3 regions of the Pseudomonas stagnisoli genome follow, and region 3 is predicted to be linked to each of the others. Evidence: predicted binding sites of a transcription regulator. Region 3 holds the regulator's gene; each other region holds the start of a gene.

Region 1 (9,823 bases), 1.8 Mb from region 3:
TGAGCAGCGCGCCGCTGGGGATTTTCGGCAGGCTGGTGGCCAAGCCGGAGGAGCGCCTGCTCGAAGCCGGCGATCGGGTGGAGATCTACCGCCCGCTGCTCGCCGATCCCAAGGAAGTGCGCAAGGCGCGCGCGGCGCGAGCGAAGGCGGCACGGCAGGCGGACTGAGTTGCGCAGGCATGAAAAAGCCCGGCATTGCCGGGCTTTTTTCTGTGAGCCGTTTACTGCGGCTGCGGGTCCAGCGGTTCCGGAATCGGCACCGGGATCGGCTCGGCGGCGTCGACTTCGTTCTGGATCTGTTCCAGCAGCGAGCCGGGCTTGGCCGGTTCGTCCCGAACTTCGGTCTGCGGCTGCTGCACGCGGGTGTCGCTGCCTTCGCCGAGGATTTCCTGGTCGCGGCTGACGCCCGGCATGAAGTCGCCGGCCAGGCCGATGAGCTGGTCGTTGCCGTCGAACATCAGGCTGATGCGTTCCTGGTAACGCTGACGGCCACCGGGCTGGATGCTGTACAGATAGTCCCAGCGCTTGGCGTGGAAGGTATCGGTGATCAGCGGATTACCCATGATAAACCGCACTTGGCGTTGGGTCATTCCAGGCTTCAACTGGTCTATCATGTCCTGCGTAACGACATTGCCCTGCTGGATGTCGATCTTGTAGACCCCGGGAAACGAACAGCCGGCGAGTGCGAACAGACCCACGAGGGTGAGGCTGGGCAGCAAGAGCTTGGTGTTTTGCATCGGTGGGTGACTTCCACTATCTTGGCTGGGCAAATTAAACCCCGATCATACCCGCATTAACGGGAGCTGCGAAGCAGCAACCACGAGAAAGCAGACCATGGTTGAAAACAGCGAACTGCGCAAGGCCGGCCTCAAGGTCACCCTGCCGCGTGTGAAGATTCTGCAGATGCTCGATTCGTCCGTCTCCGGACAGCGCCACATGAGCGCCGAGGATGTGTACAAGGCTCTGATGGAAGCCGGTGAGGACGTGGGCCTGGCCACCGTCTACCGCGTACTGACCCAGTTCGAGGCCGCCGGCCTGGTCGAACGCCACAACTTCGATGGTGGTCATGCCGTATTCGAACTGGCGGATGGCGGTCACCATGATCACATGGTCTGCGTGGATTCCGGCGAGGTCATCGAGTTCTTCGATCCGGAGATCGAGAAACTGCAGAAGGAAATCGTCAAGCAGCACGGTTTCGATCTGGTCGATCACAATCTGGTGCTGTACGTGCGCAAGAGAAAGTAAGCGCAGGTCTCAGCGGAATAAAAAAGGCGCCCGATGGGCGCCTTTTTTATTGCTGGCTTTTTCAGGCCTGGGCCTTGGTCACCATCTTGCGCGCATGGGCCAGGGATTCCTCGGTCAGGTCGACGCCGCCGAGCATGCGGGCGATCTCCTCGACCCGGCCTTCCGGCGTCAGGCAGGCGACTGCCGTCTGGGTGCTGTCCTGGCCGCGCGCCTTGTGCACGAACAGGTGCTGGTGACCCTGGGCGGCCACCTGCGGCAGGTGGGTTACGGTCAGCACCTGGCCACGCTCGCCGAGGCGGCGCAGCAGCTGGCCGACCACTTCGGCGGTGGGGCCGCCGATGCCGACATCGACTTCGTCGAATACCAGGGTCGGCACGCGCGAGGTCTGTGCGGTGATCACCTGGATGGCCAGGCTGATCCGTGAAAGCTCGCCGCCGGAGGCGACCTTGGCCAGCGATTTCAGCGGCTGGCCGGGGTTGGCGCTGACCAGGAATTCCACCTGCTCCAGCCCCTGCGGTTGCGGCTCGTCGCTGGTGCCCGCCTGCAGTTCGATGCTGAAGCGACCGCCCGGCATGCCGAGGGTCTGCATCTCCGCCTGCACCGCCTCGGCCAGACGGCTGGCAGCCTGCCGGCGCAGGGTGCTCAGTTCATCGGCCTTCTCCCGGTAGTGACGTTCATAGGCGGCCAGTTCCTCGCCGAGGCGCTCGACCGCCTCGTCGTCGGCGTTCAGGCCTTCCAGTTCCTGCAGCAGGCGTTGCTGCAGCTCGGCCAGTTCGAAGGGCTGCACCCGGTGTTTGCGCGCCAGGCCATAGATGGCGTCCAGGCGCTCCTCCAGCAGCTGCTGGCGCTGCGGGTCGGCATCGAAGTGATCGATGAAGCGGTTCAGTTCGCCGATCGCCTCCTCGACCTGGATCTGCGCGCTGGCCAGCAGGTTGGTGGCTTCGCCCAGTGCTGGCTGGTCACTGAAGCCGCCCAGGCGGTTGAGGCTGGCCGTCAGTGCCGACAGTACGTTGCCGGCATCGCTTTCGCTGCATAGGTCGAGCACCTGACGGCAGGCACCGAGCAGCTGCTCGGCATTGCTCAGGGCCTTGTGCTCCTGCTCCAGCTGTTCCAGCTCGTTGTCGCCCAGGGCCAGGTTCTCCAGCTCTTCCAGCTGGTAGCTGAGCAGCTGATGACGAGCGCGTTGTTCGTCGCCGCTGGAAGACAGGCGCTGCAGTTCCTGGCGCGTCTGGCGCCAGCGTTGCGCGGCCAGCTGCACCTGGCGCGCCAGTTCCTGGCTGCCGGCATACTCGTCGAGCAGGCGGCGGTGGGTGTCGGGTTTGAGCAGCGACTGGTGCTCGTGCTGGCTGTGGATGTCGATCAGCAGTTCGCCGAGGGCCTTGAGATCGCCCAGCGGGCAGGGGGAGCCGTTGATATAGCCGCGCGAGCGCCCTTCGCTGGTGATGACCCGGCGCAGAATGCACGGGCCGTCGTTGTCCAGGTCGCGTTCGGCCAGCCAGGCGCGGGCCTCGGCGATGTCCTCCAAGTCGAAGCTGGCGAGGATGTCCGCCTTGTCCGCGCCGGGGCGGACCACGCCGCTGTCGGCGCGGTCGCCCAAGGCCAGGCCGAGGGCGTCGAGCATGATCGACTTGCCGGCGCCGGTCTCGCCGGTGATCACCGACATGCCGCGCTGCAGTTCGAGGTCCAGATGTTCGACGATGGCGTAGTTGTGAACGGACAGGTGCACCAGCATGGAGAGCGCTCCCAAAAGTTTGTGCTGGGTATTTATACAGTGTTTTGTTTTGTCCGGGCAATAACCCTTGAAACCCTGTGCGCGGCCCCCATATAGGCGGCAAGAAGCGCGGGCCATGACCCGCCGACGTTTAATCAGGAGGACCCAATGGCAGACGAACAGACCCTGGACACCAACCCGCAAGAGCAGCAGGCGAACGAAGCGGTCGCCGGTGACGAGCTGGCTGCGCGCGTGCAGAGCCTCGAAGAGCAGCTGGCCGCTGCCCAGGATCAGTCCCTGCGCATGGCGGCGGACCTGCAGAACGTGCGCCGCCGCGCCGAGCAGGACGTGGAGAAGGCGCACAAGTTCGCCCTGGAGAAGTTTGCCAACGACCTGCTGCCGGTGGTCGACAGCCTGGAGCGCGGCCTGGAGCTGACCAGCGCCGCCGACGAGGCGAGCAAGGCCATCCGCGAAGGCATGGAACTGACCCTCAAGCTGTTCGTTGACACCCTCAAGCGTCACCAACTGGAGGCGGTCGATCCGCACGGTGCACCCTTCAATCCGGAGCACCATCAGGCCATGGCGATGGAAGAAAGCATTCACGCCGAGCCGAACACCGTACTCAAGGTGTTCCAGAAGGGTTACCTGCTGAACGGCCGCCTGCTGCGCCCGGCCATGGTGGTGGTGAGCAAGGCGCCGCTGACCCCGCCGCCGTCGATCGACGAGCAGGCTTGAAATAGTTCGCGGCGACCCCATCTACAGGGCAAGCGATTCATTAGGTGACGGCGGGCAACCAGGCGCGCCGTACTCAAGGTTAAAGACACAGTTTCGGAGATAATGAACATGGGCAAGATCATCGGTATCGACTTGGGAACCACCAACTCCTGCGTCGCCATTCTGGAAAACGGTAACGTCAAGGTCATCGAGAACGCCGAAGGCGCGCGTACCACCCCGTCCATCATCGCCTACACCAATGACGGCGAGACCCTGGTCGGCCAGAGCGCCAAGCGCCAGGCCGTGACCAACCCGCACAACACCCTCTACGCGGTGAAGCGCCTGATCGGCCGCCGCTTCGAGGAAGACGTGGTGCAGAAGGACATCAAGATGGTTCCCTACAAGATCGCCAAGGCCGACAACGGTGACGCCTGGGTGGAAGTGAAGGGCCAGAAGATGGCGCCGCCGCAGATCAGCGCCGAAGTGCTGAAGAAGATGAAGAAGACCGCCGAGGACTACCTGGGCGAGCCGGTCACCGAGGCGGTGATCACCGTTCCGGCCTACTTCAACGACAGCCAGCGCCAGGCCACCAAGGACGCCGGTCGCATCGCCGGTCTGGACGTCAAGCGCATCATCAACGAGCCGACCGCCGCGGCTCTGGCCTATGGCATGGACAAGGCCAAGGGCGACCACACCGTGATCGTCTATGACCTGGGCGGCGGTACCTTCGACGTGTCGGTGATCGAGATCGCCGAAGTCGATGGCGAGCACCAGTTCGAAGTGCTGGCCACCAACGGCGACACCTTCCTCGGTGGTGAAGACTTCGATATCCGCCTGATCGACTACCTCGTCGACGAGTTCAAGAAAGAGTCCGGTATCGACCTGAAAGGCGATCCGCTGGCCATGCAGCGCCTGAAAGAGGCGGCCGAGAAGGCCAAGATCGAGCTGTCCTCCAGCCAGCAGACCGATGTCAACCTGCCGTATATCACTGCCGACGCGACCGGTCCGAAGCACCTCAATGTGAAGATTTCCCGCGCCAAGCTGGAGGCCCTGGTCGAGGAGCTGGTGGCCCGCACCATCGAGCCGTGCCGCATCGCCCTGAAGGACGCCGGCCTGGACGTCGGCAGCATCGATGAGGTGATCCTGGTCGGTGGTCAAACCCGCATGCCGCTGGTGCAGCAGAAGGTCGCCGAGTTCTTCGGCAAGGAAGCGCGCAAGGACGTCAACCCGGACGAAGCCGTGGCCATCGGTGCTGCCATCCAGGGCGCCGTGCTGGCTGGTGACGTGAAAGACGTGCTGCTGCTCGACGTCTCCCCGCTGACCCTGGGCATCGAGACCATGGGCGGCGTGATGACTCCGCTGATCGAGAAGAACACCACCATCCCGACCAAGAAGTCGCAGGTGTTCTCCACCGCCGACGACAACCAGAGCGCCGTGACCATCCACGTGCTGCAGGGCGAGCGCAAGCAGGCCGCGCAGAACAAGTCGCTGGGCAAGTTCGACCTGGCCGAGATCCCGCCGGCCCCGCGTGGCGTGCCTCAGATCGAAGTGACCTTCGATATCGATGCCAACGGCATCCTGCACGTGTCCGCCAAGGACAAGGCCACCGGCAAGCAGCAGTCGATCGTGATCAAGGCCAACTCCGGCCTGTCCGACGAGGAAATCGAGCGCATGGTGCGTGACGCCGAGGCCAACGCCGAGGAAGACCGCAAGTTCGAAGAGCTGGCCGCGGCCCGCAACCAGGGCGACGGTCTGGTCCACGCCACCCGCAAGATGATCACCGAGGCGGGCGACAAGGCCACTGCCGACGAGAAGGCGGCCATCGAGAAGGCCATCGGCGACCTGGAAGTGGCCCTCAAGGGCGACGACAAGGCCGAGATCGAGGCCAAGATCAATGCTCTGTCCGAAGCCACCACCCCGCTGGCGCAGAAGATGTACGCCGAGCAGCCGCAGCCGGGCGCTGCCGCCCAGGGCGCCGAGGGTGCCAAGGACGCGGCCGACGATGTGGTCGATGCCGAGTTCGAAGAGGTCAAGGACAACAAGTAAGCCCCGCTTACTAGGGTGCCAGTCGGCCGCGTTGCGGTCGGCGATTCTCCGCGCGGGGGCTTGCTCCCGCGTTGGCGTGTCTGGAGCCTGTGAATCAGAGGTGTTGAGGATTTATGGCCAAACGTGACTATTACGAAGTGCTCGGAGTCGAGCGCGGCGCCAGCGAAGCGGAGCTGAAAAAAGCTTACCGCCGCCTGGCGATGAAGTACCACCCGGACCGCAACCCGGACGACAAGGGCGCCGAAGAGAAATTCAAGGAGGCCAACGAGGCCTACGAGGTGCTCTCCGACGCCGCCAAGCGTTCGGCCTACGACCAGTACGGCCATGCCGGGGTCGATCCGCAGATGGGCGGCGGCGGTGCCGGCGGCTTCGGCGGCGCCAACTTCTCCGACATCTTCGGTGACGTGTTCAGCGACTTCTTCGGTGGCGGTCGTGGCGGCCAGCGTGGCGGTGCCCAGCGCGGCTCCGACCTGCGCTACACCCTGGAACTGGACCTGGAAGAGGCGGTGCGCGGCACCACCGTGACCATTCGCGTGCCGACCCTGGTCGGTTGCAAGACCTGCGATGGTACTGGCGCCAAGAAGGGCACCAGCCCGGTGACCTGTACCACCTGTGGTGGCATCGGCCAGGTGCGCATGCAGCAGGGCTTCTTCTCGGTGCAGCAGACCTGCCCGCGCTGCCATGGCAGCGGCAAGATGATCACTGACCCCTGTGGCAGCTGCCACGGTCAGGGGCGCGTGGAAGAGAGCAAGACCCTGTCGGTCAAGGTGCCCGCGGGTGTCGATACCGGCGATCGCATCCGCCTGTCCGGCGAGGGCGAGGCGGGCTCCCATGGCGGGCCGGCCGGCGACCTCTACGTGGTGGTCAACGTGCGTGAGCACCCGATCTTCCAGCGTGACGGCAAGCATCTGTATTGCGAGGTGCCGATCAGCTTCGCCGATGCGGCGCTGGGCGGCGAGCTGGAAGTGCCGACCCTGGATGGCCGGGTCAAGCTGAAGATCCCGGAAGGCACCCAGACCGGCAAGCTGTTCCGCCTGCGTGGCAAGGGCGTGGCACCGGTGCGTGGCGGCGGTGCCGGCGATCTGCTGTGCAAGGTGGCGGTGGAAACCCCGGTCAACCTGGACAAGCGCCAGCGCGAGCTGCTGGAAGAGTTCCGCAAGACGCTCGAAGGTGACAGCTCCCACTCGCCCAAGGCCAGTGGCTGGTTCGATGGCATGAAGCGTTTCTTCGGCGATATTTAAGGAATCGGCTATGCGACGTATTGCAGTGATGGGCGCCGCCGGGCGCATGGGCAAGATCCTGATCGAGGCGGTCGGCCAGGCCGAAGGTGCCAAGCTGACCGCGGCTGTGGATCGCCCGGACAGCAGCCTGATCGGTGCCGATGCCGGCGAGCTGGCGGCGCAGGGCAAGATTGGCGTTACCCTGGTGGGTGAGCTGGATGCCGTGCTCGATCAGTTCGACGTGCTGATCGACTTTACCCACCCTTCGGTGACCCTGAAGAATCTGGAAGTATGTCGTCGCGCCGGCAAGGCCATGGTCATCGGCACCACCGGCTTCTCGCCGGAGGAGCGGCAGCAGCTGGAGGCCGCCGCGCAGGAGATCCCGATCGTCTTCGCCGCCAACTACAGCGTGGGTGTCAACCTCTGCCTGAAGCTGCTGGATACCGCCGCGCGGGTGCTGGGCGATGATGTCGACATCGAGATCATCGAAGCGCACCACCGGCACAAGGTCGACGCGCCGTCCGGTACCGCACTGCGCATGGGTGAGGTGGTGGCCAACGCCCTGGGGCGTGATCTGCGCAAGGTCGCGGTCTATGGACGCGAAGGCCAGACCGGTGCGCGTGAGCGCGAGACCATCGGCTTCGCCACCGTGCGTGCCGGCGATGTGGTGGGCGACCACACCGTGCTGTTCGCCGCCGACGGCGAGCGCGTGGAGATCACCCACAAGGCCTCCAGTCGCATGACCTTCGCCAAGGGCGCGGTGCGCGCAGCGCTGTGGCTGCAGGCACAGCCTGCTGGTCTTTATGACATGCAGGACGTGCTGGGCCTGAACTGAAAATACCTTTTCGGTCCATGCAATTGCTGGACCGAAAAGGGCTTTTCCTGTAAGCTGCCCGCTTTAGTGTGTCCACTAAAAGTAACGCAGAATGAATCAGATAAAGAAGCGGGGTGACGGTCAATACGTCATCCCGCTTTTTTACAACCTGCGTTTGAACAAGCAGCAGATCTAAGGGAGGTCTTCTTGACTAAGCCAGCCATACTCGCACTCGCTGACGGCAGCATTTTCCGCGGCGAAGCCATTGGTGCCGATGGCCATACCATTGGTGAGGTGGTGTTCAACACCGCCATGACCGGCTATCAGGAAATCCTCACCGATCCTTCCTATGCCCAGCAGATCGTCACCCTGACCTACCCGCATATCGGCAACACCGGCACCACGCCGGAAGACGCCGAATCCAACCGCGTGTGGGCCGCCGGCCTGATCATTCGCGACCTGCCGCTGATCTCCAGCAACTGGCGTGACAAGCAGCCGCTGGATGAGTACCTGAAGGAAAACGGCACCGTCGCCATCGCCGGCATCGATACCCGTCGCCTGACCCGCATCCTGCGCGAGAAGGGTTCGCAGAACGGCTGCATCCTGGCTGGCGAAGGCGCGACCGAGGAGAAGGCCCTGGAACTGGCGCGCAGCTTCCCCGGCCTCAAGGGCATGGACCTGGCCAAGGTGGTCAGCTGCATCGGGCGCTACGAATGGCGTTCCAGTGTGTGGAATCTGAAAACCGACAGCCACCCGGAAATCGCCGCCAGCGAGCTGCCCTACCATGTGGTCGCCTATGACTACGGGGTCAAGGTCAACATCCTGCGCATGCTGGTCGAGCGTGGCTGCCGCCTGACCGTGGTGCCGGCGCAGACTCCGGCCAAGGACGTGCTGGCGCTGAACCCGGACGGCGTGTTCCTCTCCAACGGCCCCGGCGATCCCGAGCCGTGCGATTACGCCATCGCCGCGATCAAGGAAATTCTCAATACCGAGATTCCGGTATTCGGTATCTGCCTCGGCCACCAGCTGCTGGCCCTGGCCTCCGGTGCCAAAACCCTGAAGATGGGCCACGGCCACCATGGTGCCAACCACCCGGTGCAGGACCTGGACTCCGGCGTGGTGATGATCACCAGCCAGAACCACGGTTTCGCCGTGGACGAAGCCAGCCTGCCGGGCAACCTGCGCGCCACCCACAAGTCGCTGTTCGACGGCACCCTGCAGGGTATCGAGCGCACCGACAAGGCAGCCTTCAGCTTCCAGGGGCACCCGGAGGCAAGCCCCGGCCCGCACGACGTGGCCCCGCTGTTCGATCGCTTCATCGAAGCCATGGCCAAGCGCCGCTAAGCCCCGCCGACTGACCCAAGGATTCGAGTAAGAAACATGCCAAAACGTACAGACATCAAAAGCATCCTGATCCTCGGCGCCGGCCCCATCGTCATCGGCCAGGCCTGCGAGTTCGACTACTCCGGCGCCCAGGCCTGCAAGGCCCTGAAGGAAGAAGGCTTCCGCGTCATCCTGGTGAACTCCAACCCGGCCACCATCATGACCGACCCGGCCATGGCCGACGCCACCTACATCGAGCCGATCAAGTGGGCCACCGTGGCCAAGATCATCGAGAAGGAGCGTCCGGACGCCCTGCTGCCGACCATGGGCGGCCAGACCGCGCTGAACTGCGCTCTGGACCTGGAAAAGCACGGCATCCTGGAAAAATTCGGCGTCGAGATGATCGGTGCCAATGCCGACACCATCGACAAGGCCGAAGACCGTTCGCGCTTCGACAAAGCGATGAAAGACATCGGCCTGGCCTGCCCGGTTTCCGGCATCGCGCACAACATGGAAGAAGCCTACGGCGTGCTGGAGAAGGTCGGCTTCCCCTGCATCATCCGTCCGTCCTTCACCATGGGCGGCACTGGCGGCGGCATCGCCTACAACCGTGAAGAATTCGAAGAAATCTGCGCCCGCGGCCTGGATCTGTCGCCGACCAGCGAGCTGCTGATCGACGAGTCGCTGATCGGCTGGAAGGAATACGAGATGGAGGTGGTCCGCGACAAGAAGGACAACTGCATCATCGTCT
Region 2 (9,823 bases), 330 kb from region 3:
CGGCGTCCGCCAGAAGGGCACGGCAGCGCGAGTCCAGGCCGGCGCGCAGGCACAGGTCGGCGATATCGGAGAAAGGCCGCCGCTGTCGTGCAGCGATCAGGCGCTGCATGTCTGCCTGTTGCAGTCCGCGGATCAGGCGCAGACCCAGGCGGATGGCGGGTTTTACTCCCTCGGCCGGCTCCAGGCTGCAGTCCCAGGTGCTGTGCCGCACATCCAGGGGGCGCACTTCGACAGCATGGCGGCGAGCGTCCTGTAGCAGTTGGTCGGGGCTGTAGAAGCCCATCGGCCAGCTGTTGATCAGGGCGCAGACAAAGGCGGCGGGCTCATGGCACTTCAACCAGCTGCTGGCGTAAGTGAGCAGGGCGAAGCTGGCGGCATGTGATTCGGGGAAGCCATAGTCGCCGAAGCCCTTGATCTGCTCGAAGATGCACGCTGCAAACTCGAGGCTGTAGCCTCGTTCCAGCATGCCCTGGGTGAGCTTTTGCCGGTGCGGCTCCAGGCCGCCGTGCCGCTTCCAGGCGGCCATGCAGCGGCGCAGGTCATCCGCTTCGCCTGGCGTATAGCCGGCGGCAACCACCGCCAGCTCCATAACCTGTTCCTGAAACAGGGGAATGCCCAGGGTGCGCTCGAAGACGGGCTTGAGTTCAGCGCTGGGGTAGGTGACCGCCTCTTCCTGATTGCGGCGTCGCAGATAGGGATGAACCATGTCGCCCTGGATCGGGCCGGGGCGGACGATGGCCACCTCGATGACCAGGTCGTAGTAACACTGTGGACGCAGGCGCGGCAGCATGGCCATTTGTGCCCGTGACTCGATCTGGAATACGCCGATGGTGTCGGCCCGGCTGATCATCTCGTAGGTGGCCTTGTCCTCCTGGGGTAGCGTCGCCAGGGTCCAGCGCTGCCCACGATAGCTTTCGATCAGGTCGAAGCAGCGGCGCAGTGCACTGAGCATGCCCAGGGCCAGCACATCGACCTTGAGCAGGCCGACTGCATCCAGGTCGTCCTTGTCCCACTGGATCACCGTGCGGTCGGCCATGGCCGTGTTCTCTACCGGTACCAGTTCATGCAGCGGCTGCTCGGAGATGACGAAGCCACCGGGGTGCTGCGACAGGTGGCGAGGGAAGCCTATCAGTTGCCCGGTCAACGCCAGAAGGCGGCGTAGTAGCGGGCTTTGTGGGTCGAAGCCGGCCTCGCCCAGGCGTTCATCCGAGGGCAGGCGGTCGCTCCAGCGGCCGCAGCAGTCGGCCAGGGCGCTCTGCTGTTCGGCCGGGAGGCCGAGGGTCTTGGCGACGTCGCGGATGGCGCCAGCGGCGTGGTAACGGTTGACCACGGTGGTGAGGGCGGCGCGATGGCGGCCATAGCGGCGAAACACGTACTGGATGACTTCCTCGCGACGCTCGTGCTCGAAGTCCACGTCGATATCCGGCGGCTCGTTGCGCTCGCGCGACAGGAAGCGCTCGAACAGCAAGTTGCTGCGGCCAGGGTCCAGCTCGGTGATGCCGAGGGCGAAGCACACCGCCGAGTTGGCCGCCGAGCCGCGCCCCTGACAGAGGATGTGCTGGCTGCGGGCGAAGGCGACGATGTCGTGGACCGTGAGGAAGTAGCTCTCGTATTTCAGTTCGGCAATCAGCTGCAGCTCCTTCTCCAGCTGGTCGCGAACCTTTTGCGCCACGCCATCCGGCCAGCGTGTGCGTATGCCTTGCTCGACTAAGCGGCGCAGCCAGCTGGTAGGGTTCTCACCGGCGGGAACTACCTCATGGGGATACTGGTAGCGCAACTCACCCAGATCGAAGCGGCAGCGTGCGGCGATGCGCAGGCTCTCTTCCAGCAGCTCGGGCGGGTAGAGTTCGCGCAGCTCCTCCAGGCGCCGCAGATGACGCTCGCCGTTGGCGAACAGATATTGCCCGGCCTCGGTCAGCGGCAGGTGCTGACGGATGGCCGTCATACAGTCCTGCAGGGCGCGGCGGCCGCGGGCATGCATGTGCACATCGCCACAGGCCACTGCGGGAATTCCCGTGTGCTTGGCGAGATCCAGCAGGTTGGTCAGTTTTGACGCATCATCCGGGCCTCGGTGCAGCTCGATACCCAGCCACAATCGCTGGCCAAAGCGCTCCTTAAGCCAGGAACCGGCGCGGTGCTCGTCGTCCGCCAGCCAGATCGCCAGCAGACCGTCGAGCGGGCCTTGCAGGTCATCCGGCCGCAGGCGGTAGCGGCCTTTCTCTGCGCGGCGCCGGGCCTGGGTGATCAGGTGGCAGAGCTGCTGATAACCGGTGAGGTTACTGGCCAGAAGAACCAGCTTGGGGCCTGCCTCGATACGGACTTCACTGCCGACAATCAGCGGCACACCCGTGGTCCTGGCAGCCTGCCAGGCACGTACGATGCCGGCCAGGCTGCATTCATCGGTGATCGCCAGTGCCTGGTAGCCCAGGCGCTGGGCGCGCTCGAACAGCTCCAGGGCGCTGGAGGCCCCACGCTGGAAACTGAAGTTGGACAGGCAGTGCAGTTCGGCGTAACCACTCATGCGAACCATCCGTGCAGCCACCAGCGGTTGTCCGTTCCCGGCTCGTGGAACACCCAGGCCTGCTGGCCGCTGCGCAGCCGTGCCCGGTAGTAGTCTCGACGCAGATCGCCGCCATCCCACCAGCCGGATTCGATGCGCTCGGGGCCGGCCAGCAGCTGCAGCGGCGCCTCGCGCAGCGCCTCGGGCTCGCCCAGCAACCAGCCGGGGCGTGGGCGAGTCTCGGTTGGTGCTCTGCCGGGATAGGGGCGCCAGGCGTGTTCGGGCCGCGGGTCGGCATGTGCACCGAGACCCTGCAGGGCATCATCGCCCAGGCGGGCGCGCAGGCGCTCGCGTAGCTGTTCCCAGCCGAGGTTCTGCTGTGGTCGAGCCTCGAACAGCTCCCGCCGTTGCGGTACGAAGGCCGGCAAGTCGCGGGCTTGCAGGTGCAACGCCAATACCGGTGCCGGTAGCTGCAGCTGCTCCAGGCGCGTGCGGGTCAGCTCGAACAGCCGGTCCGCTTCGCGTTCGGCGGCGAGCAGGCCGACGTTCAGCCCGGTCGGCACGCCGCTGCGGTGTTCAAGCATGAGGGTGAAGCGCTGTACACCGCTGTCGCGGCCCGCCAGGTAGGCGGCCAGATCACTGATGACACGGCGCAGTGGGAAGAGTAGGGCCTGATGCGACTGAACCTCGAAATTCAACTCGATACGCGTACTGAACTCGTCCGGCGGCAGGTAGAAGTCCAGGGCCAGCGGACGGCGGCCCAACAGGCGGTCGAGATGTTCCAGCAGGCTGGCGGGGAAGCGCCGTGCCAGGGTTTCGCGCGGCAGCCGCAACACGGCGTCCAGCCTGCGCAGACCCATGCGCAGCAATGCCTCGGCTTCGTCACGGCCAAGCCCGGCACGCTGTACCGGCAAGCGGCCGATGGCCTGGGCGAGGGTGGCCTCGTCTGCCACGGCCAGGCCGTCGTGAACATTGGCCAGGGCGCGAGCGGCCGCCGGGTTGGGTGCCAGGACGATGCGTCGCTGATAGCCAAGCAGCTCCAGTTCCTCGCGCAGGCGGGCCTCCAGGCGAGGCCAGGGGCCGAACAGGGCGAGGCTGGATTGCACTTCCAGCAGCAGGGCGCGGGGATAGTGCAGGCTGACCTGCGAACTGAAGCGGTAGGCCCAACTGGCGAGAAACCCCTGGCAGTGCGCGATGGCCGCCAGGTCATAGTCGGCAGTGGCGAAATCACGGCTCAGAAGCTGGGCAGTGCTCAGGAGCATGCCGGCGCGCAAGCCAAGCTCGCGGGCCTCCGGGTTGAGCGTCTGTATGACGCGACGGTTGGCCGGCCCGGTGAGCAGCGCGAGCGGCGTGTGCGGGTCATCCCGCTGGCGTAGCGCATGGTCCAGCGCGAGTTGCGGCAGGAGGATACAAGCCCAGCGCATGGCGACGATCAGATCCGGATGGCGTGGGCCGGTGCCAGGCCGCCACGGCATTTGAGCACTCGCAATTGGCCAGATCCCTCCAGCCACAGGCGCAAGGCCGCAGGCGAGGGGTTGTGCGCGGCACTGGCCGGGCGATAGGTGAAGGCCAGGGTATGCCCGGTTTCAGCGGCTACTTGCAGGCGGCGCAGGGCGCGGTCGCTGGCGTGTTCCGGCCAGCACAGTACGGCGCCACAGCTGCCGGAGCGCAGGCACTGCTCGGCGGCCCACAAGGTTTCCTCCCTACGGGCACGAATGATCTCCAGGCGGTCCAGATCGATACCTGCTGCCTGCCAGGCGGGGGCATACGGCAGGTAGGGAGGGGCCACCAGGACCAGGCGTTCGCCGGCCCGGCTCAGACGCGCCAGGGTCGGCCACAGCAGGCGCAGTTCCCCCGTGCCGGGGGCGGACAGCAGGATCTCGCTGAGCGCCTCCTCGGGCCAGCCGCCACCTGGCAGTACAGCGTCGAGCGTGGCATGGCCTGTGGGATGGGTGCCGGCCTTCGGCGCCAGGGCCTGGCCCTTCCATACACGGCGCTCATCCAGCAGGTTGGCTAGGGCACTGTTTCGGGCGTTCATGAAGTGTGTCTGGGCATGCATGGCGATATCGCTAAAATACTGTATATAAAAACAGTATTCGATGAGGCGGAGGTCAGCAAGTCCACCCCGATGAGGGGCGCAGTCCATGGCGGATGCAATTTACCCGGTGCTCCGCTAGGATTAGCCACTTCCGCACTCTCAGCCGCGACGGTTTTTCATGAGTTATCAGGTCCTTGCACGTAAATGGCGTCCGCGCAGCTTCCGCGAGATGGTCGGCCAGACCCATGTGCTCAAGGCCCTGATCAATGCCCTGGACAGCCAGCGCCTGCACCACGCCTACCTGTTCACCGGTACCCGCGGCGTGGGCAAGACCACCATCGCGCGGATCATCGCCAAGTGCCTGAACTGCGAAACCGGCATCAGCTCCACTCCCTGCGGCACCTGCTCGGTGTGCCGGGAGATCGACGAGGGCCGCTTCGTCGACCTGATCGAGGTGGACGCCGCGAGCCGCACCAAGGTGGAGGACACCCGCGAACTGCTGGAAAACGTGCAGTACGCACCTAGCCGTGGGCGCTACAAGGTCTACTTGATCGACGAAGTGCACATGCTCTCCACGCACTCGTTCAACGCGCTGCTCAAGACCCTCGAAGAGCCGCCACCCCACGTCAAATTCCTGCTCGCCACTACCGACCCGCAGAAACTGCCGGTCACCATCCTCTCGCGCTGCCTGCAGTTCTCCCTGAAGAACATGCCGCCAGAGCGGGTGGTCGAGCACCTGACCCATGTACTGACCGCCGAGAGCATTTCGTTCGAGGAAGACGCCCTGTGGCTGCTCGGCCGCGCCGCCGACGGCTCGATGCGCGACGCCATGAGCCTCACCGACCAGGCCATCGCCTTCGGTGAGGGCAAGGTGCTGGCCGCCGATGTGCGCTCGATGCTCGGTACTCTTGATCACGGCCAGGTCTACGGCGTGCTGCATGCGCTGCTGGAAGGCGATGCCCGTGCGCTGCTCGAAGCGGTGCGCCACCTGGCCGAGCAAGGCCCGGACTGGAATGGCGTGCTCTCGGAAATGCTCAATGTGCTGCACCGTGTGGCCATCGCCCAGGCGCTACCGGAGGCGGTGGACAACGGCCAGGGCGACCGCGACAAGGTACTGGCGCTGGCCCAGGCGCTGCCGGCCGAAGACGTGCAGTTCTACTACCAGATGGGCCTGATCGGCCGCCGCGACCTGCCGCTGGCGCCGGACCCGCGCGGTGGCTTCGAGATGGTGCTGCTGCGCATGCTGGCGTTCCGCCCGGCGGATGCCGATGGAGCGCCGAGGTCACCTTTAAAGGACCTGGGGATCAGCAAGGCCACCGCTGATTCCAGCCAGACCCCGGTGGCCGGTGTGGCCCCCGTGGCTGCGCCGGCCGCTATCGTTGCTTCGGTTGCTCCAGCTGTTGCGCCAGCCGTGCCGGAACCCCAGCCTGTGGCGGCTCCGGCTCCGGCTCCGGCTCCGGCTCCGGCTCCGGCTCCGGCTCCGGCTCCGGCTCCGAGTGAAACTGCCACCCCTGCAGCCACACCGGCCATGGCCGCCACCCCCGCACCTGTCGAGCTGCCTGCGCCAGTGGTCGAGGCAGCGCCGGTCGATCTGCCCTGGGAAGCGCCCGCAGCACAATCGCCCGTACAGGTTGCCGAGCCGGTCGCGCAGGTTGCTGCAAGTGTTCCTGAAACCACTGCCGCTGTGCCGCTCGAGCCGGCACCGGCGGCCTCGGCCCCGAGCGTTGCGGCAGCGCCGGTCGAGGAGGGCGATGACGACGAGCCGCCGCCCGGCGACTACGACTACTACGAGGCCGATGCCGACAGCCTCGATTACGACTTCGACGCGCCTGCGGCGGCGCCGGCCGAGCCCGAGCCATTACCGGCGGCGCAGCCGGCCACCGGCCTGGCCGCCGAGTGGCTGGATCTGTTTCCGCGCCTGGGCCTGTCCGGCATGACCGGCAGCATCGGCGCCAACTGCACCCTGGTCGAGGCCAAGGGTGACGACTGGCTGCTGCACCTGGACCCGGCGCACAGTGCGCTGTTCAATGCCACCCAGCAGCGTCGCCTGAACGAAGCGCTCAATCAGCACCTGGGGCGCAGCCTGAACCTGCGCATCGAGTTGCTGCGTCCCGAGCAGGAGACTCCGGCCCAGGCTGCCGCGCGCAAGCGCGCCGAGCGTCAGCGCCTGGCCGAGCAGTCGATCCATGACGACCCGCTGGTGCAGCAGATGATTCAACAGTTCGGGGCGAGCATTCGCCCCGACTCCATCGAACCCCTGACTCCCTGAGTCGATTAGCCGAGGAACACCATCATGATGAAAGGCGGCATGGCGGGCCTGATGAAGCAGGCCCAGCAGATGCAGGAAAAAATGCAGAAGATGCAGGAAGAGCTGGCCAACGCCGAAGTCACCGGCCAGTCCGGTGCCGGCCTGGTGAGCGTGGTGATGACCGGTCGCCACGACGTCAAGCGCATCACCCTGGACGACAGCCTGATGCAGGAAGACAAGGAAGTGCTGGAAGACCTGATCGCCGCTGCGGTGAACGACGCCGTGCGCAAGGTCGAGCAGAACAGCCAGGAGAAGATGGCCGGTATGACCGCAGGCATGCAGCTTCCCCCCGGCTTCAAAATGCCCTTCTAAACCGGGCCGCCCAGTCGACGCACATGGCTGCGTTGCTCGAAGGCGCGGGCATCCTCATTTACGCGCAGTAAACTCCGGTGCCCACGCCTTCTCGCGCCTTGCCCTGCACGCCGCCTGAACGCCCCTTGCTCCGCGCAGCCTCATTCACATAGCGACACTTGCCCATGAGCTTCAGCCCGCTGATCCGCCAACTGATCGATTCGCTGCGTCTGCTACCCGGTGTCGGGCAGAAGACCGCGCAGCGTATGGCCCTGCAGTTGCTGGAGCGCGATCGTAGCGGTGGCATGCGCCTGTCGCAGGCGCTGGCGGCGGCCATGGAGGGGGTGGGGCACTGCAAGCGTTGCCGCACCCTGAGCGAGGACGAGCTGTGCCCGCAGTGCAGCGATCCGCGCCGCGACGACTCGCTGCTGTGCGTGGTGGAGGGACCGCTGGACGTGTTCGCGGTGGAGCAGACCGGCTATCGCGGGCGCTACTTCGTGCTCAAGGGCCACCTCTCGCCGCTGGATGGCCTGGGCCCGGAAGCCATCGGCATTCCCGAGTTGCTGGCGCATATCGGCGCCAGCCAGTTCTCTGAGGTGATCCTCGCCACCAACCCGACGGTGGAGGGCGAGGCCACGGCTCACTACATCGCGCAGATGCTGGCGGGCAAGGGCATCGTGCTGTCGCGCATCGCCCATGGCGTGCCGCTGGGTGGCGAGCTGGAGCTGGTGGATGGCGGCACCCTGGCCCATGCCCTGGCTGGGCGCCGGCCGATTTCCGGCTGACTCAGTAGCGCGCCAGCGTCTGCAGCTCGGCGTCATCCATCTCGTAAGCGATCCATTTCTGCACCGGGCGACCGCCCAGGCGCTGGTAGAAACTTTCCGCACGAGCATTGCCGGCCAGTACGTCCCAGTGCAGGCGTCCGGCACCTTGCTCCAGCGCCCATTGCGCCAGCGTGCCCAGCAGTTGCCTGCCCAGAGCCTGTGAGCGCCAGGGCGCCGTCACATACAACTCCTTGAGGCGCACGGTCGGGCGCAGATCAACGGTGAACGGGACGAGCAGCGCGATGGCGTAGCCGCGCAGCTCGCCTGCTGCGGTCTCGGCGACGAAGACCTGGCATTGCGCCGTGGGGCCGAAGGCGCGCCGGTGCAACGCGGCTTCGTCCACGGCGAAGTCCGCCAGGTAGTCCTCGAAGGCGGCCAGCTGGCGCATCAGCGTAAGCAACTGCGGCACGTCCGCCGCGCAGGCCTGGCGGATCAGCATGCGCAGCTGACGCTTTGCGAGGCGGCGCTCGGCTGGGCATCGCCGCTGACCAGGTTCAGGCCCTCATCGAGCCAGCCGGTGACGCCGCCGATCATCTCCTTCACCGCGTAGCCGAGGCTCGCCAGGCGCACCGCGGCGCGGTGGACGCCGTTGCAGTGCGGGCCGGCGCAGTAGACGACGAACAGGGTGTCGCGGGGAAACTCAGCCATGCGCTCGGTGCTCATCAGGCGGTGCGGGATGTTGATGGCGCCGGGTACGTGGCCGGCGGCGTAGGCGGCCTCGCCGCGTACATCGACCAGCACGTAGTCGACCTGGCCTTCCTGCCGGCTGCGGTAGACGTCCGAGCAGTCGGTCTCGAAGGCGAGGCGCTGGCTGAAATGCATCAGGGCGATGGCGGAAGTGGCGGCGGGGAACTGGCTGACCAGGCTCATGGTGGAACTCCTCGTGATGGGGTATGGCGCCACTGTATGAGTCGCCGCGACTCCGCTACAGTGGCGGCTCGGACAGGTATCGGAAATTTTCCGCCAATGCGCAACGACCCCGGCCTGGTGGCCATCCTCGCCTATGACGGCCTGTGCACTTTCGAATTCGGTATCGCCGTGGAGATCTTCGGCCTGGCGCGGCCGGAGTTCGATTTCCCCTGGTATCGCCACCGCATCGTCGGCCTCGACGAGGGGCCGATGCGCGCCACGGGTGGCATCCGGGTGCTGGCCGATGCCGGCTTAGAAGGCTTGGCCGAGGCCCGCACCATCATCGTTCCCGGCTGGCGCGACCGTGCCGAGCTGCCACCGCCGGCGTTGCTCGATGCCCTGCGCGAGGCCCACGGGCGTGGCGCGCGGCTGCTGTCGATCTGTTCCGGGGTGTTCGTGCTGGCGGCCAGCGGTCTGCTCGACGGCCAGCGCGCCACCACCCACTGGCGCTATACGGATGAGCTGGCGCAGCGCTACCCGGCCATCGAGGTGGATCCGCAGGTGCTGTATGTCGACGCCGGCCAGCTGATCACCTCGGCCGGTAGCGCCGCTGGCATTGATGCCTGTCTGCACCTGGTGGCGCGTGACTTCGGCAACCAGGTCGCCAATCGCGTGGCCCAGCGCCTGGTGATGGCGCCGCAGCGTGCCGGCGGCCAGGCGCAGTTCATCCCCGCGCCGGTGGCGCACTCCGCGCGCCATGATCTGTCCGGCCTGCTGGAGTGGGTACGCCAGCGCCTCGATCAGCCATTGGAGGTCAGGCAGCTGGCGGCGCGGGTAGCGATGAGCGAGCGCACCTTCCTGCGCCGTTTCGGCGCGGCCACCGGCATGACGCCCAAGGCCTGGCTGCAACACGAGCGCTTGTCCCGTGCCCGCGAGCTGCTGGAGGGCGATGCGCAGAGCGTCGAGCGTATCGCCGAGCAGTGTGGCTATCGCACCGTGGAGAGTTTTCGCGT
Region 3 (9,823 bases):
ACCTGTTCCCGATGGGCAGCGAGACGCCCTACCGCATCGACCTGTTCGATGACGAGATCGAAACACTGCGCACCTTCGACCCCGAGACCCAGCGCTCGGTGGACAAGGTGGAGTCGATCCGCCTGCTGCCGGCCCGCGAATTTCCCCTGGAGAAAAAGGCCGTCACCGATTTCCGCGGGCGTTTCCGCGAGCGCTTCGACGTCGACTACCGCCGCTGCCCGATCTACCAGGACCTCGCCTCCGGCATCACCCCGGCCGGTATCGAGTACTACCTGCCACTGTTCTTCGAGGAAACCGGCACCCTGTTCGATTACCTGCCGGGCGACACACAGGTGTTCTCCTTGCCGGGCATCGAGCAGGCCGCCGAGCAGTTCTGGCTGGATGCGCGCACCCGCTACGAGGACCGCCGCGTCGACCCGGAGCGCCCACTGCTGCCACCGGCCGACATCTTCCTGCCGGTGGAAGACTGTTTCGCCCGCCTGAAGCAATGGCCGCGCGTGGTGGTGAGCCAGGAAGACGTCGAGGTCGGCGTCGGCCGCGAGCGCTTCGACGCCCGCTCCCTGCCCGACCTGGCCATTCTGGCCAAGGCCAGCGAGCCGCTGGCCGCGCTGCGTCGTTTTATCGAGGAGTATCCGGGCCGCGTGCTGTTCTGCGCCGAGTCCGCCGGCCGCCGCGAGGTGCTGCTGGAGCTGCTCGCGCGCCTCAAGCTCAAGCCGCTGGAAGTGGCCAACTGGCATGAATTCACCGCCAGCCGTGAGCGCCTGGCCATCTGCATCGCCCCGCTGGACGAAGGCCTGCTGCTCGACCAGATCGCCCTGATCGCCGAGAGCCCGCTGTTCGGCCAGCGCGTGATGCAGCGCCGCCGCCGCGAGAAGTCGCGCGACGGCGGTGACAACGTGATCAAGAACCTCACCGAGCTGCGCGAAGGCGCGCCGGTGGTGCATATCGACCATGGCGTCGGCCGCTACCTGGGCCTGGTGACCATGGAATTCGATGGCCAGGCCGCCGAATTCCTCGCCCTGATGTACGCCGAGGAAGCCAAGCTCTACGTGCCGGTGGCCAGCCTGCACCTGATCGCCCGCTACACCGGCAGCGACGACGCCCTGGCGCCGCTGCACCGCCTCGGCTCGGAGACCTGGCAGAAGGCCAAGCGCAAGGCCGCCGAGCAGGTGCGCGATGTCGCCGCGGAATTGCTCGATATCTACGCCCGCCGTGCCGCCCGCGAAGGCCACGCGTTCAAGGATCCGGCCGTCGACTACGCCACCTTCAGCGCCGGCTTCCCCTTCGAGGAAACCCCGGACCAGCAGGCCGCCATCGACGCGGTGCGCGCCGACATGCTGGCCGGCAAGCCGATGGACCGCCTGGTCTGCGGTGACGTCGGCTTCGGCAAGACCGAGGTGGCCATGCGCGCGGCCTTTATCGCCGTGCACAGCGGCAAGCAGGTGGCGGTGCTGGTGCCCACCACCCTGCTCGCCCAGCAGCACTACAACAGCTTCCGCGACCGCTTTGCCGACTGGCCGGTAACGGTCGAGGTGATGAGCCGCTTTAAGACCGCCAAGGAGGTCAACGAGGCGGTGGCCAAGCTGGCCGAGGGCAAGATCGACATCGTCATCGGCACCCACAAGCTGCTGCAGGACGATGTGCGCTTCAAGGACCTGGGCCTGTGCATCATCGACGAGGAGCACCGCTTCGGCGTGCGCCAGAAGGAGCAGCTCAAGGCCCTGCGCAGCGAAGTCGACATCCTCACCCTCACCGCCACCCCCATCCCACGCACGCTGAACATGGCGGTGTCGGGCATGCGCGACCTGTCGATCATCGCCACCCCGCCGGCCCGCCGTCTGTCGGTGCGCACCTTCGTCCTGGAGCAGCAGGATTCGGTGATCAAGGAAGCGCTGCTGCGCGAACTGCTGCGTGGCGGCCAGGTGTACTACCTGCACAACGACGTGAAGACCATCGAGAAGTGCGCTGCCGACCTGCAGGCCCTGGTGCCCGAGGCACGCGTCGGCATCGGCCACGGGCAGATGCACGAGCGCGAGCTGGAACGGGTGATGAGCGACTTCTACCACAAGCGCTTCAACGTGCTGGTGGCCTCGACCATCATCGAGACCGGCATCGACGTGCCCAGCGCCAATACCATCCTCATCGAGCGCGCCGACAAGTTCGGCCTGGCCCAGCTGCACCAGTTGCGCGGGCGCGTCGGCCGCAGCCACCACCAGGCCTACGCCTACCTGCTGACGCCGCCACGCAAGGGCATGACCGAGGATGCGCAAAAGCGCCTGGAGGCCATCGCCAACGCCCAGGACCTCGGCGCCGGCTTCGTCCTGGCCACCCACGACCTGGAAATCCGCGGCGCTGGCGAACTGCTCGGCGACGGCCAGAGCGGGCAGATCCAGGCGGTCGGCTTCACCCTCTATATGGAAATGCTGGAACGTGCCGTCAAAGCCATCCGCAAGGGCGAGCAGCCCAACCTGGAGCAACCACTGGGCGGTGGTCCGGAAGTCAACCTGCGGGTGCCAGCACTGATTCCCGACGACTACCTGCCGGACGTACATACCCGCCTGATCCTCTACAAGCGCATCGCCTCGGCCGCCGACGAAGACGGCCTGAAGGAGCTGCAGGTGGAGATGATCGACCGCTTCGGCCTGCTGCCGGAGCCAACCAAGAACCTGATGCGCCTGACCCTGCTCAAGCTGCAGGCGGAGAAGCTCGGCATCAAGAAAGTCGACGCCGGCCCCCAGGGCGGTCGCATCGAGTTTGCCGCCGACACCTGCGTCGACCCGCTGGTGCTGATCAAGCTGATCCAGGGCCAACCGAACCGCTACAAGTTCGAAGGCGCCACCCTGTTCAAATTCCAGGTGCCGATGGAGCGCCCGGAAGAACGTTTCAATACCCTAGAGGCGCTGCTGGAGCGCCTCGCCCCGCCATCCGCCTGAAAGGACTGACCCATGCGCGTGCTTCGCCCCCTCCTGATGCTGCTCTGCCTGATGGCCCCGCAGGCCTTCGCCGACGGCCTGTTCCAGATCGAAGTGATCGTCTTCCGTCAGGCCGGCGAAGCGCTGTCCAGCAGCCAGCCGGCACCGGATGACTGGGCCGTGGGCGCCGCGCCCATCGCCGGCAACGAGCGCGGCACCGCGCTGGACGGCGAGGCCGCCAAGCTCAATCCGGGCAATGGCTACGAAGTGCTGCTGCACAAGGCCTGGGCGCAGAACCTGACTGCCGCCCCGAGCAAGGCGGCACTGAGCACCGGCAACGAACAGTTCGGCCACTTCCCGGTGGAGGGCGTGGTGTCCTTGAGTGAACAGCAGCGTCTGATCGACCTGGAAGCCGACTTCTGGATCAACCGCTTCGACACCGACGGCCTGCTCACCGGCAGCGAACGCGTGCGGCAGAAGACTCGCCTGAAGCCGAACGAGCTGACCTACCTGGACAACGGCAGCCTGGGCGTGCTGGTGAAGATCACCCAGCCCTGATCACACCGCATGAAAAAAGCCCCGCACTGCGGGGCTTTTTTATTCCGGCCGGATGACTCAGGCGCTCAGCACATGCCCGAGTACGGCCCGCACATTGTCGATGCCACGGGCCAGCTCGGCCTCGATCTCGGCCATGGTGATGATGCCGCTGGACTTGCCGGCTGCCGGATTGACCACCAGCGCCAGACAGGCGTAGGGCAGCTCCAGTTCACGGGCCAGAGCGGCTTCGGGCATGCCGGTCATGCCGACGATGTCGCAGCCGTCGCGCTCCATGCGGGCAATCTCCGCCACTGTTTCCAAGCGCGGGCCCTGAGTAGCGCCATACACGCCATGGCTGCTGTGCGGGTAGCCGAGCTCTTGCAGCGCGTCGATCAGCTTGCCGCGCAGCGCTTCGTCATAGGGATAGCTGAAGTCGATATGGGTGACATGGTCGATCTCGCCCTCGAAGAAGGTGTGCGCCCTGCCCCAGGTGTAATCGATCACCTGGTGCGCCACGCACAGGTGGCCGCTGCCCATGGCCGCGTGGATGCCGCCCACCGCGTTGACCGCGATGATCGCCTCGGCGCCGGCCTGCTGCAGCGCCCAGAGGTTGGCGCGGTAGTTCACCTGGTGTGGCGGGATGCGGTGCGGGTGGCCGTGGCGAGCGAGGAACAGCACCTCCTGGCCGGCATACTCGCCGCGCAGCACCGGCGCAGAGGGCGCACCGTAAGGCGTATCGATGTTCTGCGCCTGCTTGAGGGTGAGGCCTTCCAGCTGGGTCAGGCCGGTGCCGCCGATGATGGCGTAGATGGTCATGCTGCGTCCTTAATCAGTCGATCAGCTGCGCGGCGCGCAGCGCGGCAACGGCCTGCAGCCAGCGCGGCTGCTCGCGGTAGTCGGTACGGGCGAAGCCACGCCCGCGCATGCGCGCCAGGCCCTTGGGCGGCTGCACCTTGAGGCGCTGCAGGGCGCCGAGAGCCAGCTCGGCCGAGGCGCGGTCGTTGCACACCAGGCCCATGTCGCAGCCGGCGTTCAGCGCCGCTTCGATACGGCTGGCGGCATCGCCCACCACATGGGCGCCGGCCATGGACAGGTCGTCGCTGAAGATCACCCCATCGAAGCCCAGCTCGCCGCGCAGAATCTCCTGCAGCCAGCGCCGCGAGAATCCGGCCGGGCCGGCGTCCACCTGCGGGTAGATCACATGCGCCGGCATCACCGCCGCCAGCTGCTGTCTCAGGCGCTGGAACGGTACCAGGTCCCTGGCACGGATCTCGTCCAGGCTGCGCTCGTCCACCGGGATGGCCACGTGCGAATCGGCCTCGGCCCAGCCGTGGCCGGGGAAGTGCTTGCCGGTGGCGGCCATGCCCGCCGCATCCATGCCGCGGATGAAGGCACCGGCGAGACGTGTGGCCAGCTCGGCATCGCCCTCGAAGCTGCGGCTGCCGACCACGGCGCTGCGCTGGTGATCCAGGTCCAGCACCGGGGCGAAGCTGAGGTCCAGACCCACGGCCAGCACCTCGGTCGCCATCAGCCAGCCGCAGTGCTCGGCCAGCTGCTCGGCGTTGTCGTTGTCGGCCAGGGCACGCATCGCCGGCAGGCGCACAAAGCCGTTGCGCAGGCGCTGCACGCGGCCACCTTCCTGGTCCACCGCCAGCAGCAGGTCCGGGCGCACGGCGCGAATGGACGCGCACAGCTCGCGCACCTGGCGCGGATCTTCGATATTGCGGGCGAACAGGATCAGGCCGCCCACCTCGGGCTGGCGCAGAATCCGGCGGTCCTCGGCAGTCAGCCAGGTACCGTGGATGTCCAGCATCAGGGAACCAAACAGGGTCGTCACAGAGAAGTCCTTAAACGGGATCGGCCGCTGCCCACTGCGGGCACGGCGCTTCGTCGATCATCACCGCGCAGTGAGACGGCACGCGGGGAAAGAGGTTCAACAGGTCGGCGTTGCGCAGACGCACACAGCCGTGCGACAGCGGCACGCCCATGGGCTGATTGTCCGGCGTACCGTGCAGATAAATGTAGCGGCGGAAGGTATCGACTTTGCCCAGGCGATTGCGACCGGGCTCGCAGCCGCTGAGCCAGAGAATACGGGTGAGGATCCAGTCGCGGCCGGGGAACTGCGCATCCAGCGCCTCCGACCAGACTTCGCCGGTCCAGCGTCGCCCGCGCAACACGGCCCCCTCGGGCAGGCCGTCGCCGATCTTCGCGCGCACCTGATGGCGGCCGCGCGGCGTGCAGTTGGACCCACTCTGCTCGCCCGCCCCGTTCAACGCGGTGGAAACCGGCAGGCGCACGACCAGCTGCCCGTCGGTAAACCCGTACAGGCACTGGTCGGCGATAGAGATATGCAGGAGGTCGAGCGGGCGCATGGGCCGCTAGCTTAGCCCATCGGCCCGCAGGGGCACAGCCTCAGACGGCCTTGGCGGCTACCGGCGCCTTGCTGCGCGGCTTGAACTGGGCGTTGGCCAGCGCCTCGTCGGTCACGCCGCTTTCGGCGCGCATGCCGGCGGCGAGAAACGGCACCATCAGGCGCATCACCTGCTCGATCGAGGTATCCACACCGAAGTCGTTCTCGGCGATGGCGCGCAGCGCCTTGATACCGGACATACTGAAAGCTGCGGCACCGAGCATGAAATGCACGCGCCAGAAGATCTCCAGCGGCGGCAGCCTGGGCGCGACCTCGTTCAGCAACAGCATGTAGCGGCGGAAGACCTTGCCATAGACCTCTTCCAGATACTTGCGCAGGTGGCCCTGGCTCTGGCTGAACGCCAGGCCGAGCAGACGCATGAAGATCGACAGGTCATTGCCACTGCGCGGCTTTACCGCCAGGGCCTGCTCCACCAGCATCTCCAGCAGCTCTTCGAGGCTGGGCTTGATCTCCGGCTTGGCCATGCGCCGGTCCAGCTCGCGCTCGAGACTGATGCAGAAAGGCCCGAGGAAACGCGAGAACACCGCCTGGATCAGCGCCTTCTTGGAGCCGAAGTGATAGTTGACGGCCGCCAGGTTGACCCCGGCCTTGCTGGTAATCAGACGCAGAGACGTCTCGGCGAAGCCCTTCTCCGCGAACAGCTGCTCGGCAGCATCCAAAATGCGCTCAACAGTTTCTGATTGAGCCATGACACCCTCACCTGACAAACACTTGTTTGAAACATACGTTTCAGACTGTCTGCCTGTCAAGTCTGGCAGGACCATTCATGGCTGGTCGGTCACGCATTTAACCATAGGCCAGATAGCGGAAATCCCAACCCACCCGCCGGGGTGGTGAGAAGGGCCGCGCCAAGCCTGGCCACAAAGAAAGGTTGCCAGCGGAGAATCACTGTATATAATCACAGCAACTGTATAAACAGACAGACCGCCAGCATGCTCAAACTGACGCCGCGACAATCCGAAATCCTCGCCTTCATCAAACGCTGCCTGGAAGACAACGGCTACCCGCCGACGCGCGCCGAGATTGCTCAGGAACTGGGCTTCAAATCGCCCAATGCCGCCGAGGAGCATCTCAAGGCCCTCGCCCGCAAAGGCGCGATCGAGATGACCCCGGGTGCTTCCCGCGGCATTCGCATCCCCGGCTTCGAACCGGCCGCCAATGAAGAGGAAGGTCTGCCGGTCATTGGCCGGGTCGCTGCCGGCGCACCGATTCTCGCCCAGCAGAACGTGGAAGACACCTGCAAGATCAACCCGGAGTTCTTCCATCCCAAGGCCGATTACCTGCTGCGCGTCCGCGGTATGAGCATGAAGAACATCGGCATTTTCGACGGTGATCTGCTGGCCGTGCACACCACCCGCGAGGCCCGCAACGGCCAGATCGTGGTGGCACGCATCGACGACGAAGTCACAGTCAAGCGCTTCCAGCGCAACGGCAACAAGGTGCTACTGATCGCCGAGAACCCGGAGTTCGCGCCTATCGAGGTGAATCTGGAAGAACAGGATCTGGTGATCGAAGGCCTGAGTGTCGGCGTGATCCGCCGCTAAGTATCAAGGAGAGCTTCATGCAGTTCCCGCAGTCGCTGAATCGTTCGCAACTTCCGCTGTTTGAAGCTTTCCTCGGCACCCACCTGCCGCTGCTCGACGAAGCCGTGCAGGCGCCCTGGCTCGACGAGCCGGAGCCCTTCAGTGAACTGCGCCTGTCCGGCTCGCTCGGCAACTGCCGCCACCTGCTCGGCCCGGTGCTGCGCGAGCTGAGTCTGAACCAGGACGCCCGCTGGCTGACCCTGGTCGCTCCGCCCGCCGCCATCACCAATGCCTGGCTACGTAGTGCCGGCCTTAATCTCGATCGACTACTGGTATTGCAACCGCGCGCCGGCCAGGATGCTTTGGAGCTGGCTCGTGAGGCCTTACGCCTGGGCCGCAGCCATACCGTGGTGAGCTGGATCAGCCTGCTGCCCGGCCAGCGAGCCAGCCTGAGCAGTGCCGCACGCCTGGGTAGCGCGCAAAGCCTGAATATCCGCCTGGATTGAGGCGCTTCGGAGCAAGGCTGCATAGGGCCATGGGCGGCCCGTCAATCGATCAGTGCAGCACGCGCGGCTGCTCATCCTGCTCGATATCACCTTCGGCAAGGCGACCGGCCATCTGCACGCCGACATTGAGCATGGCCTTGGCCACTTCGACATGATGGCCCTGCAGGAAGGCCTTGGCATCCGCCGAGAAGTCCAGCGTCACCAGCACTTCTTCATCCTCGGCACGGCGCAGAATGATGCGCCCATCGGGCAGTTCGACGATTTCGAGGAAGGAAGTGGACATGGTGCGGTTCTCCTAGCGAGGTGCCAGTGTAACAGTACCCGCCCTCAGGCCCTAGCCCGGAAGGCGCAAACAGCCCCGGGGCAAGCCGCACTGCAGCTGCACTGATCGCCGAAGATATGCATTCCAGAGGCCGGCGTATCGCCATGCAAGCGACCCGCCGCGAATCTCAGCACTCGCTGAGCGACTCCCGGTAGCGCAATACCAGCTGCTTGAGTTGCTGGCGCCAGCTCTCCAGCTCGGCGTAGCCCAACTGCGGTGCCTCTTCTGGCTCCAGGCTGACCGTCTGGATCAGCGGCAGGGTCGGGTCCACCTTGGCCGTCTTCGGCGCCTGCGGCGGCAGGAACAGCGCGGCATGAGCAGCCAACAACTGCGCTAACCAACTCTCCGGCTGAGCCGCGATTTCCATCAGCTCGGCAAGCTCAGGCGTCGGTGAACGCTGCAGGACGTCCTGATTCAGCAGCAGCTCGACTCGAGGGGCACGGGCCTCGGCCAGCTTGTAGTAATCGGCTATCTCGTGGCACAGCGCCAATACGGCGCCATGCAGATGGAACAGCACGACCTCACGCTCGGCCTGCATCAGCGCCTGGGCATTCATGGCCTCGCCAGCCTCGGCTTTGCGCAGACTCTCCAACGCCAGGCCGGCGAAAAAGATCTTTTGGTTGGTACGGGTATAGGGCTCGTGAGCCATGGCCTACTCCTCGACTGCGAGAGCGGAACATGCCGGGTGCATCAGCACCCGGTATCAGAGGGCAACAGAGATCAGCGCTTGTCTTCGATCTTCCACTTGCCACCATCGAAGAAGGCGCGCCAGCCGGTGGGCTTGCCGTCCACTTCGCTCTGCACATACTGCTCCTTGGTCTTGCGGCTGTAGCGGATCACTGCCGGACGGCCATCGGGATCCTTGGCTGGAGCAGCCAGCAGGAAGTGATACTTGGGATCGATCTCGTCCTTGTGCGGAATCAGCTCCAGCACCAGCGGCGCACGGGTCTCACGGTTCTTCGGGAAGCCACTGGCGGCGAGGAACAGGCCGGATGCCCCGTCACGCAGCACGTAGGTGTCGTCGACCTTCTCGCACTTGAGTTCCGGCATCGGCACCGCATCCATTTTCGGCGGTGCCGCCTCGCCATTCTTCAGCAGCTTGCGGGTGTTCTTGCAGCTGGCATTGGTGCAACCGAAGAACTTGCCGAAGCGCCCGGTCTTCAGCTGCATCTCGCTGCCGCACTTGTCGCACTCCAGGCTCGGACCTTCGTAGCCCTTGATGCGGTACTGACCCTGCTCGATCTCATAACCGGCACAATCCGGGTTGTTGCCGCAGATATGCAGCTTGCGGGTCTCGTCCAGCAGGTAGGCATCCATCGCGGTGGCACAGATCGGGCAGCGGTGCTTGCCCAGCAGTACGCGGGACTCGGACTCGCCCTCGTCATCCGCAGCGATCTCATCGCCCGGGATCAGGTTGAGGGTGGCCTTGCAGCGCTCCTTGGGCGGCAGCGCATAGCCGGAGCAGCCGAGGAAAACACCAGTGGAGGCGGTACGGATCATCATCGGCCGGCCGCATTCGCGGCAGGCGATATCGGTCGGAGTCGGCTGGTTGGCACGCATGCCCTTGTCCGCCGTCTCGGCCACTTCGAGCT

Evidence for each region. The regulator LexA, encoded in region 3, represses DNA repair genes until DNA is damaged. The targets are predictions, from matches to a motif close to CTGTNTNNNNANACAG.
Region 1: a site for LexA is predicted at 3,001-3,016, ahead of recN (DNA repair protein RecN). Genes of this name have one in related genera too.
Region 2: a site for LexA is predicted at 4,578-4,593, ahead of imuA (translesion DNA synthesis-associated protein ImuA). Genes of this name have one in related genera too.

What each region holds. Positions count from the first base shown of each region.
Region 1 covers NZ_CP184361.1:1,031,807-1,041,629, forward strand. The annotation lists gene ACOAPY_RS04900 (RnfH family protein) at 1-167, shown strand, start outside; gene ACOAPY_RS04905 (outer membrane protein assembly factor BamE) at 221-736, opposite strand; gene fur (ferric iron uptake transcriptional regulator) at 834-1,244, shown strand; gene recN (DNA repair protein RecN) at 1,306-2,976, opposite strand; partial or broken gene grpE (nucleotide exchange factor GrpE) at 3,121-3,690, shown strand; gene dnaK (molecular chaperone DnaK) at 3,799-5,715, shown strand; gene dnaJ (molecular chaperone DnaJ) at 5,829-6,956, shown strand; gene dapB (4-hydroxy-tetrahydrodipicolinate reductase) at 6,967-7,770, shown strand; gene carA (glutamine-hydrolyzing carbamoyl-phosphate synthase small subunit) at 7,957-9,093, shown strand; gene carB (carbamoyl-phosphate synthase large subunit) at 9,130-9,823, shown strand, end outside.
Region 2 covers NZ_CP184361.1:2,514,886-2,524,708, reverse strand. The annotation lists gene ACOAPY_RS12070 (error-prone DNA polymerase) at 1-2,542, opposite strand, end outside; gene ACOAPY_RS12065 (Y-family DNA polymerase) at 2,518-3,924, opposite strand; gene imuA (translesion DNA synthesis-associated protein ImuA) at 3,933-4,538, opposite strand; gene dnaX (DNA polymerase III subunit gamma/tau) at 4,717-6,807, shown strand; gene ACOAPY_RS12050 (YbaB/EbfC family nucleoid-associated protein) at 6,832-7,158, shown strand; gene recR (recombination mediator RecR) at 7,323-7,922, shown strand; gene ACOAPY_RS12040 (N-acetyltransferase family protein) at 7,924-8,400, opposite strand; gene ACOAPY_RS12035 (rhodanese-like domain-containing protein) at 8,394-8,831, opposite strand; gene ftrA (transcriptional regulator FtrA) at 8,928-9,823, shown strand, end outside.
Region 3 covers NZ_CP184361.1:2,844,697-2,854,519, forward strand. The annotation lists gene mfd (transcription-repair coupling factor) at 1-2,933, shown strand, start outside; gene ACOAPY_RS13680 (CsiV family protein) at 2,946-3,470, shown strand; gene ACOAPY_RS13685 (S-methyl-5'-thioinosine phosphorylase) at 3,528-4,265, opposite strand; gene nagZ (beta-N-acetylhexosaminidase) at 4,279-5,277, opposite strand; gene ACOAPY_RS13695 (L,D-transpeptidase family protein) at 5,297-5,821, opposite strand; gene ACOAPY_RS13700 (TetR/AcrR family transcriptional regulator) at 5,862-6,569, opposite strand; gene lexA (transcriptional repressor LexA) at 6,813-7,424, shown strand; gene sulA (SOS-induced cell division inhibitor SulA) at 7,442-7,909, shown strand; gene ACOAPY_RS13715 (hypothetical protein) at 7,959-8,192, opposite strand; gene ACOAPY_RS13720 (DUF6586 family protein) at 8,359-8,880, opposite strand; gene topA (type I DNA topoisomerase) at 8,952-9,823, opposite strand, start outside.